One region of the Rossellomorea sp. DA94 genome, then DNA from elsewhere that is predicted to be linked to it. Evidence: a T-box and tRNA genes for the amino acid it is inferred to sense, from the RefSeq annotation. Region 1 holds a T-box; the other holds one or more tRNA genes.

Region 1 (7,425 bases):
GCGGTTGACCATATTCCAACAGTACGTAGTTCGTTATATCCACTACGTTGTTGTGGGGACGGATTCCTGCAGAAATCAGTGCATTTTGCATCCAAAGTGGAGATGGACCGATTTTGACATTTTTGATGATTTTAGCCCCGTAAAGAGGATTATCTTCTTTTGCTTCTACTTTTACCGATACATAATCCGAAGCTTTTTCGTTGCCTTCTGATACCTCGGCTGTCGGAAGCTTTACGTCACGGTCCAGGATGGCTGCGACTTCATACGCCACTCCAAGCATGCTTAAGCAATCAGAACGATTGGGTGTCAATCCTAATTCGAGGATCGCATCATCCAGGTTCAATAATTCAACGGCATTGCGACCGACTTCGACCTCATCACTGAATACGTAGATTCCCTCTGCATGCTCTTTCGGTACGAGCTTTCCTTCGACTCCAAGCTCTTGCAGGGAACAGATCATCCCGTGGGATGCTTCGCCGCGAAGTTTGGCTTTTTTGATTTTGAAGTTACCAGGAAGGACCGCCCCTACTTTCGCGACAGCCACTTTTTGGCCCTTTGCTACGTTCGGTGCCCCGCAAATAATTTGGACAGGCTCTTCTTCCCCTACGTCCACAAGGCATTTATTTAACTTATCCGCATCGGGATGCGGCTCACATTGCAAGACATGCCCGACGACCACATTTTTGATCTCTTCGCCGATCCGTTCGACACCTTCGACTTCGATCCCGCTTCTTGTAATCTTCTCTGCCAACTCTTCAGGAGTTGTGCCTGATAAGTCTACATAATTTTCTAACCATTTATATGAAACAAACATGTGTTAGTACCTCCCTATCGTTTTCTTTACTCTTGTGTTCCGAACTGTGTCACAAAGCGAGTATCGTTTGTGTAGAAATGACGGATATCATCGATGCCATATTTTAGCATGGCAATACGCTCTGGTCCCATACCAAACGCGAAACCTGTATATTTCTTCGAATCAAATCCAGCCATTTCAAGGACATTCGGATGAACCATCCCTGCTCCAAGGATTTCGATCCAGCCTGTGCCTTTACATACGCGGCAGCCTTTTCCTCCACAGATCTTACATGAGATATCCATCTCGACAGATGGCTCTGTGAATGGGAAAAAGCTCGGGCGCAAGCGGATTTCACGGTCTTCACCGAACATTTTCTTAGCAAATACATTCAGCGTTCCTTTCAGGTCACTCATGCGGATGTTTTCGTCGATGACAAGGCCCTCGATCTGGGTGAATTGATGGGAATGTGTCGCGTCATCTGTATCACGTCGGTACACTTTCCCGGGACAGATGATCTTGATGGGTCCCTTTCCTTTGGCCAGTTCCATCGTCCTTGCCTGAACCGGTGACGTGTGGGTACGCAAAAGGGTTTCTTCCGTAATATAGAAAGAATCCTGCATATCACGTGCCGGATGTCCTTTAGGGAGGTTCAGGGCTTCGAAGTTATAATAGTCCTTCTCGACTTCCGGTCCTTCAGCAACCGTATAGCCCATGCCGATGAAGAGGTCTTCGATTTCTTCCACGATCATCGTCAGGGGATGGTGATTCCCTTTTTTCACAGGGCGACCGGGTAACGTGACATCGATCGTTTCAGATTGAAGCTTCTTTTCGACCGCTTCTTTTTCAAGAACAGCCTGCTTTGCTTCGATGGTTTCGGTGATCGCTCCACGAACTTCATTGGCAAGTGCCCCCATTTTAGGACGCTCTTCCGCTGAGAGTTTACCCATTCCTTTTAAGGCTTCGGTGACAGGTCCTTTTTTGCCTAAATAAGCAACGCGGATATTGTTCAGTTCTTTCAGATCTTGTGCTTCGTTCACTTTTTCGATGGCTTCTTGTTGAAGGGATCGTAATTTGTCCTCCATTGTTCTTCCTCCTTTAATGTATATCGTCCGAATGTTTCGTTGGATTGGTTTTTAAACAAATAAAAAAACCCCATCCCAAAAAGGGACGAGGTTTATATCGCGGTACCACCCTTATAAGCATATCCACAGGGGGATCTGCTCACTTCATTCGGATAACGGCTTATGCCGGAGCATCTTTACATTCACATTGGAATGGTCCCGATGCCAACTCAAGAGGTGAAATGTTCACATCATGTTTTCTTAAGAATGCTTACAGTCCAGGGCATTCTCTCCCTTGAAGAAGGTCATGTGTTACTTTCCTCTTTCAACGTTTTTAAAGTTATATGTGCATTATTATAGTGAATTTCACGGCATAATTCAAACCTTTTCACGAAATTCACTGCCCATTTTTAAAATAGTACAATAAAATGCCTGCCGCAATGGCCACATTCAAGGATTCACTCTTACCGTAAATAGGGATGTAGAGGTTCCGGTCCGTTTCCTTTAACAGGTCCTTCGACATGCCGTTCCCCTCATTCCCTACGATGAGGGCATAGGAAGATTGCGGGCTGATCGACGTGTACTCCACTCCGTTTTCAAGTGCCGTCCCATACACGGGGATGCCGCGCTCTTTCAGGGCTGAAATGGTTTCAGGCAGTTCTTTTCTGACGATCGGAATATGAAAATGACTTCCTTGTGCCGAGCGCAACACTTTCGGATTATAAGGGTCCACCGTCCCTTTTCCCAACACGACCATATCGATTCCCGCCGCATCGGCTGTACGGATGATGGTGCCGATATTGCCAGGATCCTGAAGGCCGTCGAGAAGCATGAATGTGGATGCCTGATCGGGGTCATACTCATCTTCTCTTTGCCTGCATATCGCAAAGATCCCTTGAGAGGTCTCGGTATCAGAGAGGATTTTCCCGACTTCATCCGATACCATGGTGACAGATACCGAGTCCACCGTCCATTTCTGGGGAAGATCGATTCCTTCCACGAGGATCAACTCAAGGACCGTATCCTCCTGCTTTAATGCTTCTTCCACAAGGTGAAATCCTTCAATGATATATGTGCGGGTGAGATCCCGTTCTTTTTTCGTCAATAATTTCTTCCACTGCTTCACAACAGGATTTTTCGAGGATTGAATATACTTCAATCGTATCCGCTCCTTTTGATTACTATTCAAGGTCTCATTATACCTTAACTTCCATACATAATAAATTCAATTTGAGACAAGATAACAATGAATTCCTCATCCTAGCAAAAAGGAGAAATGCGTGATGAATCTTAACTTACGAAAAGCGATCATACACAATGTATCTGGTAACAACCAGGACGAATTGAGAGACACCATCGTGGATGCCATCCAGGGGGGAGAAGAAAAAACCCTCCCAGGTCTCGGTGTACTCCTTGAAGTCTTCTGGCAAAACGCCGATCCAGAGGAACAGAAAATGGTCCTTGAAACATTAGAGGAATCATTGCAGCAGCAACAAATGCAATAAAGGCATGGGCAATCCTGAATCGGGGTTGCCCTTGTTTTTTTCCCTTGAATGGTTTTAGCCTCACTCCTTCAGTGGTAATACAACATACATAAGAAAACGAAGGGGGAGAAAAAGGGATGAGTCAAAAGAAAAGCGCCTTATTGATCATCGACATGATTAATACGTTTGACTTCCAAGGTGGAGAAAAATTACATGAAAACACAATGAACATCGTCGGAAACATCCGCGATTTGAAGGAGAAAGCGAAGGAATCCGGGCTGCCTGTCATCTATGTGAATGACAACTACGGCCTTTGGCAGGACAATATGAATGATATCATCGAGGAATGCAAAAAAGGGAAAGGCAAAGACGTGATTGAAAAACTCCATCCCGATACAGACGATTATTTTATCATCAAACCGAAACATTCCTGTTTTTTCGGGACTCAGCTTGATATCCTGCTTCATCAGCTGGATGTGAAGCATCTGATTCTAACAGGGATTGCAGGTGACATCTGTGTGCTGTATACCGCCAATGACGCCTATATGAGGGAATATGACATGTCGATACCAAAGGACTGCATGGCATCTGAAACCGAGGAGGACAATGAAAGCGCGATCCGCATCATCAAGAAGACGATTGACGCCGATATGACCTCTTCGAAAGAAATGACATTTGAATAAAGACAAAATAAAGAGACCCTGATCTAAAAGGGTCTCTCTCATTGCAATCAATCAAACGTAATCTTCGCCACGGTGTCGCTGTCTAGCTTCTTGATCACTTCTGTAATCAATTTAACTGCGTTCTCGTAATCATCACGATGCAACATCGCTGCATGTGAGTGGATATAACGTGTCGCAATGGTGATGGATAAGGCAGGAACTCCATTGGCTGTCAAATGGATCGCACCTGAATCCGTTCCTCCGCCTGCGATGGCATCGAATTGATACGGAATGTTATGCTCATCCGCAGTATCTGTCACGAAGTCGCGAAGTCCCTTGTGGGAAACCATGGACGCATCATATAAAATGATCTGTGGACCTTCACCCATTTTACTCGACGCTTCTTTATCAGAAACTCCAGGTGTATCCCCGGCGATTCCAACATCCACACCGAAGCCGATATCAGGCTGAATCTTGGCAGCAGCCGTTCTCGCGCCACGCAGGCCGACCTCTTCCTGTACGGTACCGACTCCATATACGACGTTCGGGTGACTCGCATCCTTCAGGTTTCTTAGTACATCGATGGCAATCGCACATCCAATGCGGTTATCCCATGCTTTCGCCAGTAGCATCTTCTCGTTGTTCATCACCGTGAATTCGAAATGAGGGACCACCATATCTCCCGGTTTCACTCCCCATTCCAGTACTTCTTCACGGCTTGAGGCACCGATATCAATGAACATATCTTTGATGTCCACCGGTTTTTTGCGTGCTTCCGGAGGCAGGATATGCGGCGGCTTGGAACCGATCACACCCGTCACTTCCCCTTGACTCGTCACGATCGTCACACGTTGGGCAAGCATGACTTGAGACCACCAGCCTCCTACGGTTTGAAAGCGCAGGAACCCTTTGCTGTCGATCTGGGTGATCATGAATCCGACTTCATCAAGATGTCCCGCCACCATGATCTTAGGACCGTTTTCATCGCCCACTTTTTTCGCGATCAGGCTACCGAGGTTATCTGTCGTCACTTCATCTGCAAATGGCTCTATGTATTTTTTCATGACTTCCCGTACTTCTCTCTCATTACCCGGTACACCTTTGGCATCGGTTAAATCTTTGAGCATTGTCAATGTTTCATCTAATTTCGCCATTGTTTCGACCCCCTAAATATTGTTTTACCTTTTCATTATACTAAAACCTGTGCGATTCATCAAAATTTCCTGAATCTTCTTTACTATCATGGATTAATATCCTTCTTTTTGACGATTATAATTCACTTCATTTTTCTTCACATACGCATCGAACACTTCTTCATGGGTGAAGCCAAGCAGTTCGCCAAGGTACACGTAGTGCCTGAATAACTCCTGGAAATGTTCAACGGAACGTTCTTCAGCAAAGTGGTTGGCATATTTGAATACTTCCATGAATTGCTTTGTCACATCTTCATTCACATAATTCGTCTCCCCTATATCAAATTGTTGAATGCCGATTTCGATTCCCAATGACAGGATGAAATGGACCCCGTCCACAAATTCTTCAAGAATCACATCCTTTGCTGACGAAGGTTTCGTACTCCAGAACTTGAAGCTTCTCGTTTCATTGGCCAGTTCCCCTACCTCAACCAGGAGGGCCAGGATTTTTTTGTCGATCAGATCTTCTTGTTCCAGGCCGTGTTCCTCTTCGATATGCTGATCAAGCTTCTTCTGCATGTCCAATAATGTTTCAATATTCATTGTGATATCTCCCCTTCGATGCCTTTATTTCTTACACACCCTCTTAGTATGACAAATTTTTAAACAAATTTATAATAATATGAAACCTTTTTCTGATTTAACCGTAAATAATAGTGGAAGAAATATGCCTATGGAGGTAATGGTTATGCTTTGGCTTATTCGGTTAGTGCTTTTGATCCTTATTCTTTATCTTTTATACAGCAGCGTGAAATACATTATCAACCCAAAGCGAAAACTGGAGCTTGCCCAGGAGCAGAAACGTTTCTATTTTCTCGATGATCAGGAAAATGTCCGGAAGAATTTTCACATAACGTACAAGGGTGTACGATTTGAAGGGGAAAAATATCTCGGTGCAACCGAGAAGGCATTCGATGTGGTTTCCATATTCGTATGGACCAAACATGTTTCCTCATTAAAGGGCCTTACCCGGGAGGATTTCGAATATCTCCAGAACGAAATCAAAGAAAGATACCCGAATGCCAAACTCGACTGGAAAAGTCCGATCCACGAATTCCTTCAAAAATCACAACAAAAAAACGACTAGCAGAGCTGGTCGTTTTTCATTTTTATTTACCCGGGAAAAACTCTCTCCATTGAATGACTCTGACTTTTTCTCTCAGGAGGTAAAATAGGACGATGAGTGCGATGAAGATCATGACGAGAATGGGTGGGGAAAATTGTTTGATGTATTGGCCGAACACCGTATAGAAAAACGCCAGGGGAATATTGGAAAGGACAGAGGCGCGTACGAAGGGCTTGAGCTCCTTCTTCCGCTCGAGCAGGCAAAGATTCAAGAGCTGGTAATGGACAAAGGGAATCAGCCTGAGAACCGCAATCTGACCCGTGGTGAGGGTGGCATTCCGGCCGAACCACTTTACTTTCAGCCTCAGGAGTTTTTCATAAAACGATTTGAAACTTTTGATGACAAAATAAAAAGTGACAGATAAGAGCGTTAATCCGATCAACGAGTACAGTGTTCCGAAGAGACTCCCGAACAGAACCCCTCCCGCCATACAGACAAGGGCGACGGGGATGAACAGAAACTGCCTCAGGATATGAAATAAGATAAACAGAACAGGAGCCATATACCCGCTTGCCTCCATCAGGGCGAATGCAGCAACCAATCGTTCGTCCATGGCTTATGCGACCTCCTTCTGCTATTCTAAGCTGTTTCTACAAACCCTCTTTATATAGTATGTATGAGAGACGGGTTAAAGAATGAAAACTTTGACGTCACAGATTCGCGTTCAGCCAGATGAACAGCACACAGTGGACGATGACAAGCAATGGGAAGCCGATGGCAAACGCTTTGTGCTTCGTTTTATGCCTGAACACCTTCATCCCCATATACGCTCCGACACTGCCTCCCACAATGGCGACCTGCCACAGCACCCGCTCGCTGATGCGGTATTCATGCCGCTCTGCTTTCCGTTTATCTCTCCCCATGACCGTAAAGCCGATGATATTGATGATGACGGCATATAGATAAAGAATCCCTGTTAATGCATCCATGATTTCTACCTGCTTTCTAAAGTGATTGATATAAGAAAGGACCGGCCAGGGGCCAGTCCTTTTTGTCTGCTGATTTCGTCAGCAGTTACTTATTTGTTTAGTTGAGCTTTAGCAGCGTCAGCTAATTGGTTGAATGCTTTTTCGTCAGAAATCGCAAGCTCAGCAAGCATTTTG
Region 2 (7,425 bases), 480 kb from region 1:
CAAATCAATCAATGTAGACGTTTTGACCAAGTACATATCCAAGGAGCTGCCGTTGTGACGCATTTCCGTTATATCACAACCGATACGGATATGACGTTCCAGTACGGGTTGATAATCGATGTTACATAACGTGAAGCAATTGCTGATCAGGGCGTACTCCTGGGTACTGCGTCTGAAGTAGTCCATATGATGGGCAAAGTGATTAAAGGACCCTACACCCTCTTCATTCGCTTCCAGTCCAGGAGCAGGAAAGAAAAACAAGCCATCCCGCTTCCGGTTCAGATCCCAGTTCTTGCCTGATCCGAGATGATCCATCAGGGATCTGTATTGAAACTTTGGAAAGATCGCAACGCTGCCGATATCGGAATTCACCATATTGGAAAGGACAAAGTCAATCAACCGGTATCTCCCGGCAATCGGAAGGGCCGCCAATGAGCGATGTAATAATAAATCCTCCAAGGAATCGTAGTAACTCGTAGCATCAATAACACCAAGCATCGTATTTTTCAAAACACTTCTCCTCCTCTAATGTTGTTAAGATGGTCTTGAACCTTATACTCTTTCCTGCTCCAGCAGTGCTTCAATGAATGATTCCGTCACGAGGATCACTTCATCGGATCCCTCTTCCGGCATGATGCATAAGCCCTTTGGAACTCTTACATTCGACGGCACGATCGCCTGCTCGATATAGACGTTTTCTTCAACGACAGCGTCCGGCATGATGACTGAACGACTGACATGCGCTCCTTTTTTCACCGTTGTTCCCTGGAAGAGGACAGACTTTTGAATCGTTCCTTCAATCGTACATCCTTCATTTACAAGAGATCCCTCTACAAGGGCTTCTTCTGAAATATATTGAGGAGGCTCATTCGGATTAACCGAATACACTCTCCAATCATGATCGAACAGATTCAGTTCATTCTGTTCATCTATTAGATCCATATTCGCTTCCCAAAGGCTCTTGACCGTACCGACATCCTTCCAATAGCCTTCAAATGGATAAGCCATCAGTTTCTTCTTTTCATCAAGGAGGAGAGGAATGACATCCTTCCCAAAGTCATGGCTTGAGTCCGGATTCCGTTCATCCATCTCCAAATAATCCTTTAGCACGGAATAATTGAAGATGTAAATGCCCATCGAGGCAAGATTGCTTTTCGGGAAAGGCGGTTTTTCTTCAAACTCCGTGACACGCATATCCTCATTCGTGTTCATCAGTCCGAAACGACTCGCTTCATCCCAGCCCACTTCAATGACTGAAATCGAGACATCCGCTTTTTTCTCGATATGATAATCAAGCATTTTACTATAATCCATTTTGTAAATGTGATCACCCGACAGAATCAATACGTACTCGGGATCATATTGCTCAAGGTAATTCATATTTTGATAGATGGCGCTTGCCGTCCCCGTATACCAGCGCATCTCGGATGATTCAGCATATGGAGGCAGGACTGTCACCCCACCGTTTTTGCGGTCAAGGTCCCACGCACTCCCGATTCCGATATACGAATTCAATACCAAGGGCTGGTACTGGGTAAGAACACCGACTGTGTCGATGCCTGAGTTCGTACAATTGCTCAGGGTAAAATCAATGATACGGTACTTTCCTCCAAATGGTACGGCCGGTTTCGCCAGACTCTTCGTCAATGAACTCAACCTGCTCCCTTTTCCACCTGCTAATAACATGGCCACACATCTACCTTTTGCCATTACTCTTCTCCCCTTTCACTCGATTGGTCTTAAATAAACGGCTGCGTATGGTGGAATCGTCATTTCCACATACCCATCCCTTCCATGATACGGTTGATTGTGCACGGTAAGCGGGTTGGGGTTCACTTGATGGGAACCTCCAAACCTTCCATCATCACTATTCCAGATCTCTTCATACGAAGAAACCTTATCTACCCCCACCTTATACTGGTGATACACATGAGGACTGAAATTGCAGATCACCACAAGATGATCTCCCTTCTCTATCCCATAACGGATGAAAGAGAAAATCTGCTGCTCTGCATTATTTACGTCAACCCACTGGAACCCGTCTGAACGATGATCCATCTGAAATAATGGTTCAGCACCTTTATATAAATGCATAAGCTCTTTAAAATATGAATTGAATTTGTGATGAAATTCGTAATCCAGTAAATGCCAATCCAATTCCTCAAGGTCCTTCCATTCTGAAAACGGGGCCAGTTCACTTCCCATGAACAGAAGCTTTTTACCTGGATGAGCCATCATGAAGCTCAGAAGCAACCGATATTGAGCAAATTTCTGCCAGTAATCCCCGGGCATTTTATTTAATAACGACTTCTTCCCATGCACCACTTCATCATGGGAGAAGGGAAGAACATAATTCTCTGAAAAGGCATATAACAGTGAAAACGTGATGAGAGAATGCACATGCCTTCGTTCAGATGGATCGGTTTCCATATATTTAAGGACGTCATTCATCCATCCCATATTCCACTTATAATTAAATCCCAGTCCTCCATAATGAACGGGAGACGTCACCTGTGGCCAGTCCGTAGAATCCTCTGCAATCATCAAAATCGAAGAATCAAACTCAAAAACGGCCTTGTTCAAGTTTTTCAAAAACTGTATGGCGCCTTCATTCGGGTTAAGCTCACCCTGATTCGCCCAATAGATGATGTTCGCCACCGCATCGATCCTGAAGCCATCGATATGATACTGATCCATCCAGAAGCGGGCGTTTGAAATCAGGAAACTCCTCACTTCCCCTTTACCTAAATCAAAGTTCGCCGTTCCCCACGTATAATTCTCCCGGTCCCTTTCCTCACTGTACTCATAGGCGAACGAACCATCGAACTTATATAACCCATGCGCATCCTTACAAAAATGACCTGGGACCCAATCCAGGATCACGCCAATATTATGTAAATGACATTCATTCACAAATGCCATCAAATCATGTGGTGAGCCGTAGCGACTGGTAGGGGAATAATAACCCGTACCCTGATAACCCCAAGACCGGTCAAATGGATGCTCCGTGACAGGCAGCAGCTCAATATGGGTGAATCCCTGCTCCTTCACATGGGGAATCAATTGCTGCGCTAATTCCCTATAAGATAGAAACGTTCCTGCTTCCTTCTTCCACGTACCTAAATGGACTTCATAAATCGCCATTGGCTTGTCGTAGATGGTAGTGGATGAACGGTTCTCGAGCCACTTCTCATCTTCCCATCGAAAGCCATCCAGCTCATACACGACGCTTGCCGTATGAGGGCGCTTCTCAGAGGCAAACCCGTACGGATCCGCCTTCAGCTTCTTTGCACCCAGGGGAGTCGTAATCTCATACTTATACGTTTCTCCCGTCAGGTCTTGATCGACTCGAATCGTCCACAAACCTTCACTATTCCGCTTTTTTAGATCATATCCATTCCCATTCCATTGATTAAAGGACCCCACCAATGAAACATGCCTTGCTTTCGGTGCCCAAACGCAAAATTCTGTATAGGTCCCAGTGGAATCCCTTCTCACATGTGCACCCATAAACTGATAGGCCTGCTGCAAATTTCCCTCATGAAACAAAAACACATCGTAATCTGTTATGGTCATTGCGTTCATCATCTCACCTACATTTTTTCAATCTACATAACTACTTTCTCACAACATCACCAAAATCCTCTTTATAATCGTCGTTCAATTACGACAATTTACTACATGCATATATGAAAAAGCGGTTTATTTGGAAAGTTATTCTAAATGGTAAGGTTTACATTGTAAAAACATAGGGGAAATACGTTGAATCCTTAGCGGAATTTGTCGAAAGTTTTTTCATGAAAAAAGCTAAAATATGTAGGGAATATAGAAGGATTCCGGTATTTTGTATAAGATTTTGGTTGGTTGGAAGATGAAGCAGCTGTGTCGAATAAAGGGAGGAAAGTGGTGTTTGATGACCTTGTTTTTCGATGATCACTGACCTTCTCTTCCGCACTGGAAAATTTGATTTGTATGAAGTGAAGTTGATAATAAAACGGGGGAAGTGGATCATATACCGGGAAAGTCGATAATATATCGGGGAAAGTCGATAATATATCCAATGACGCAGAAACCAGGAACATATTTTTTCATATAAAGCATGCTTATATCAGCTTCATTTCAAGCCAAAGTACTACTTTGTACAACAAAAAAAGACTATCAAGAATGATAGTCTCTTCATAATGACCCATACGGGATTCGAACCCGTGTTACCGCCGTGAAAGGGCGGTGTCTTAACCGCTTGACCAATGGGCCTAAATGGCGGAGAAGGAGGGATTTGAACCCTCGCGCCAGTTGCCCGACCTACACCCTTAGCAGGGGCGCCTCTTCAGCCACTTGAGTACTTCTCCAAATATGGCTCCGCAGGCAAGATTCGAACTTGCGACCGATCGGTTAACAGCCGATAGCTCTACCACTGAGCTACTGCGGAATAATGAAATGGTGGGCCTAAGTGGACTCGAACCACCGACCTCACGCTTATCAGGCGTGCGCTCTAACCAGCTGAGCTATAGGCCCAAAAAATAAATTGGAGCGGGTGAAGGGAATCGAACCCTCATCATCAGCTTGGAAGGCTGAGGTTTTACCACTAAACTACACCCGCAATAAAAAATAAAATATGGGGCGACTGATGGGAATCGAACCCACGAATGCCTGAACCACAATCAGGTGCGTTAACCACTTCGCCACAATCGCCATAATGTGTCTAAATAAAAAATGGTGGCTCAGGACGGAATCGAACCGCCGACACATGGATTTTCAGTCCATTGCTCTACCAACTGAGCTACTGAGCCTTACTTAGTTTTGAAAAAAATAATACCATTATCTTTTAATGAAAATGGCGGTCCGGACGGGACTCGAACCCGCGACCTCCTGCGTGACAGGCAGGCATTCTAACCAACTGAACTACCGGACCAAAGCTTTTTGCGTTAGCAAAATAGGTTTCATTACCTTCGCGCTAGCGAAAATAACTATCCATACGTGACTCATCGCGAATTATCAAGTTCCTAATTCATAAACAAATCAAAATGGTATTGCGGGGACAGGATTTGAACCTGCGACCTTCGGGTTATGAGCCCGACGAGCTACCGAACTGCTCCACCCCGCGACGATAAAATATATTTAAGTGTCCACTATCCCATTGTGTATCGCGTAGAACCACCCCGACTTCAGTAAGCTTATTCAAGTTGCTGCTCAGTCGGTGCGCTGATGTAGACGCTCCGAAGATTATTCGGTCGTGCTCCACCCCGCGACGATAAAATATAAAAGATAATATGGAGGAGGAAGGGGGATTCGAACCCCCGCGGGCTGTTACACCCCTGTCGGTTTTCAAGACCGATCCCTTCAGCCGGACTTGGGTATTCCTCCGTAATAAAAATGGTACTTGGTGGACCTTGTAGGACTCGAACCTACGACCGGACGGTTATGAGCCGTCTGCTCTAACCAACTGAGCTAAAGGTCCCTAATGGTAGCGGCGGAGGGGATCGAACCCCCGACCTCACGGGTATGAACCGTACGCTCTAGCCAGCTGAGCTACACCGCCAAGAAACATATAACATAGTATTCAGTTTCACTTTCGCAAAACATATAGGATTTTTTGCTGTGCAAACATCAATGAAGATTATTTTGCTGGTGCAAAAAATCTTGGTGGAGCCTAGCGGGATCGAACCGCTGACCTCCTGCGTGCAAAGCAGGCGCTCTCCCAGCTGAGCTAAGGCCCCAAAGAAGGTGGTCGGGAAGACAGGATTCGAACCTGCGACCCCTTGGTCCCAAACCAAGTGCTCTACCAAGCTGAGCTACTTCCCGATATATGGCGCGCCCGAGAGGAGTCGAACCCCTAACCTTTTGATCCGTAGTCAAACGCTCTATCCAATTGAGCTACGGGCGCTAAATGAATTCTATAATAGTAACGTAAGGATAGATATTTTGCTTACGCAAATCAATGATGATTATTTTGCTTCGCAAAAAATCCTGGTGCCGAGGACCGGAATCGAACCGGTACGGTAGTCACCTACCGCAGGATTTTAAGTCCTGTGCGTCTGCCAGTTCCGCCACCCCGGCAAGTCTCTGGAGCGGAAGACGGGATTCGAACCCGCGACCCCCACCTTGGCAAGGTGGTGTTCTACCACTGAACTACTTCCGCAAAAGAAATGGTGCGGGTGAAGGGACTTGAACCCCCACGCCTTGCGGCGCCAGATCCTAAGTCTGGTGCGTCTGCCAATTCCGCCACACCCGCATTTATTTATGTTTTTCACATTGGAGAAAAACAATGGTAAGATATTTTGCCGAAGCAAAAATCAATGGTGAGCCATGAAGGATTCGAACCTTCGACCCTCTGATTAAAAGTCAGATGCTCTACCAACTGAGCTAATGGCTCGTCTCATAAAAAACCAAATGGTGCCGGCAAGAGGACTTGAACCCCCAACCTACTGATTACAAGTCAGTTGCTCTACCAGTTGAGCTACACCGGCGTGTAAGATCCTTTTATAAATACTGCTTAATGAAAGTAGTTCACCGGAGCAGTTTAAGGAAAGATATTTTGCTGGCGCAAAAATCTTTGGTGGAGGATGACGGGATCGAACCGCCGACCCTCTGCTTGTAAGGCAGATGCTCTCCCAGCTGAGCTAATCCTCCATGGTATATAGCCTGGCGACGTCCTACTCTCACAGGGGGAGATCCCCCAACTACCATCGGCGCTGAAGAGCTTAACTTCCGTGTTCGGCATGGGAACGGGTGTGACCTCTTCGCCATTGTCACCAGACTATGTCTTGTCTCTTTTTTAGGACAAGTATTATTATATCGTGTAGATATAATTTTTCAAGGCTTTTTTATATTTTCGTATAAAATTATTCCCTGAAAACTAGATAAAGAATTGATGTCAAGAAAGCCGAATATCGACCAATTGTTGTTCATTAAAATAATGACTCTTTGTGGTTAAGTCCTCGATCGATTAGTATCAGTCAACTCCACATGTCGCCATGCTTCCATCTCTGACCTATCTACCTAGTCATCTTCTAGGGATCTTACTCACTTACGTGATGGGAAATCTCATCTCGAGGGGGGCTTCATGCTTAGATGCTTTCAGCACTTATCCCTTCCGCACATAGCTACCCAGCGATGCCTTTGGCAAGACAACTGGTACACCAGCGGTGCGTCCATCCCGGTCCTCTCGTACTAAGGACAGCTCCTCTCAAATTTCCTGCGCCCACGACGGATAGGGACCGAACTGTCTCACGACGTTCTGAACCCAGCTCGCGTACCGCTTTAATGGGCGAACAGCCCAACCCTTGGGACCGACTACAGCCCCAGGATGCGATGAGCCGACATCGAGGTGCCAAACCTCCCCGTCGATGTGGACTCTTGGGGGAGATAAGCCTGTTATCCCCGGGGTAGCTTTTATCCGTTGAGCGATGGCCCTTCCATGCGGAA

What was found. The T-box of region 1 lies ahead of pheS (phenylalanine--tRNA ligase subunit alpha). A T-box ahead of a tRNA ligase gene usually reads a tRNA of that ligase, here a tRNA-Phe.
Region 2: it has a tRNA-Phe gene. The T-box ahead of pheS (phenylalanine--tRNA ligase subunit alpha) is inferred to sense a tRNA for this amino acid. The anticodon was not compared.

Annotation. Positions count from the first base shown of each region.
Region 1 covers NZ_CP122397.1:3,271,232-3,278,656, forward strand. Annotated here, with positions in the region: gene pheT (phenylalanine--tRNA ligase subunit beta) at 1-814, opposite strand, end outside; gene pheS (phenylalanine--tRNA ligase subunit alpha) at 841-1,878, opposite strand; T-box leader at 1,957-2,195, opposite strand; gene P8596_RS17045 (TrmH family RNA methyltransferase) at 2,255-3,016, opposite strand; gene sspI (small acid-soluble spore protein SspI) at 3,141-3,362, shown strand; gene P8596_RS17055 (cysteine hydrolase family protein) at 3,479-4,024, shown strand; gene P8596_RS17060 (M42 family metallopeptidase) at 4,072-5,157, opposite strand; gene P8596_RS17065 (dUTP diphosphatase) at 5,251-5,739, opposite strand; gene P8596_RS17070 (hypothetical protein) at 5,885-6,283, shown strand; gene P8596_RS17075 (TVP38/TMEM64 family protein) at 6,306-6,875, opposite strand; gene P8596_RS17080 (DUF1294 domain-containing protein) at 6,973-7,251, opposite strand; gene rplT (50S ribosomal protein L20) at 7,341-7,425, opposite strand, start outside.
Region 2 covers NZ_CP122397.1:3,746,554-3,753,978, forward strand. Annotated here, with positions in the region: gene P8596_RS19480 (GlgC family sugar phosphate nucleotidyltransferase) at 1-510, opposite strand, end outside; gene P8596_RS19485 (glucose-1-phosphate adenylyltransferase) at 553-1,686, opposite strand; partial or broken gene glgB (1,4-alpha-glucan branching enzyme) at 1,589-3,585, opposite strand; tRNA gene P8596_RS19495 (tRNA-Glu) at 4,183-4,254, opposite strand; tRNA gene P8596_RS19500 (tRNA-Ser) at 4,259-4,349, opposite strand; tRNA gene P8596_RS19505 (tRNA-Asn) at 4,355-4,429, opposite strand; tRNA gene P8596_RS19510 (tRNA-Ile) at 4,439-4,515, opposite strand; tRNA gene P8596_RS19515 (tRNA-Gly) at 4,527-4,600, opposite strand; tRNA gene P8596_RS19520 (tRNA-His) at 4,617-4,692, opposite strand; tRNA gene P8596_RS19525 (tRNA-Phe) at 4,715-4,790, opposite strand; tRNA gene P8596_RS19530 (tRNA-Asp) at 4,836-4,912, opposite strand; tRNA gene P8596_RS19535 (tRNA-Met) at 5,031-5,104, opposite strand; tRNA gene P8596_RS19540 (tRNA-Ser) at 5,272-5,364, opposite strand; tRNA gene P8596_RS19545 (tRNA-Ile) at 5,382-5,458, opposite strand; tRNA gene P8596_RS19550 (tRNA-Met) at 5,463-5,539, opposite strand; tRNA gene P8596_RS19555 (tRNA-Ala) at 5,642-5,717, opposite strand; tRNA gene P8596_RS19560 (tRNA-Pro) at 5,726-5,802, opposite strand; tRNA gene P8596_RS19565 (tRNA-Arg) at 5,808-5,884, opposite strand; tRNA gene P8596_RS19570 (tRNA-Leu) at 5,969-6,057, opposite strand; tRNA gene P8596_RS19575 (tRNA-Gly) at 6,065-6,139, opposite strand; tRNA gene P8596_RS19580 (tRNA-Leu) at 6,148-6,232, opposite strand; tRNA gene P8596_RS19585 (tRNA-Lys) at 6,298-6,373, opposite strand; tRNA gene P8596_RS19590 (tRNA-Thr) at 6,392-6,467, opposite strand; tRNA gene P8596_RS19595 (tRNA-Val) at 6,555-6,630, opposite strand; rRNA gene rrf (5S ribosomal RNA) at 6,641-6,757, opposite strand; rRNA gene P8596_RS19605 (23S ribosomal RNA) at 6,927-7,425, opposite strand, start outside.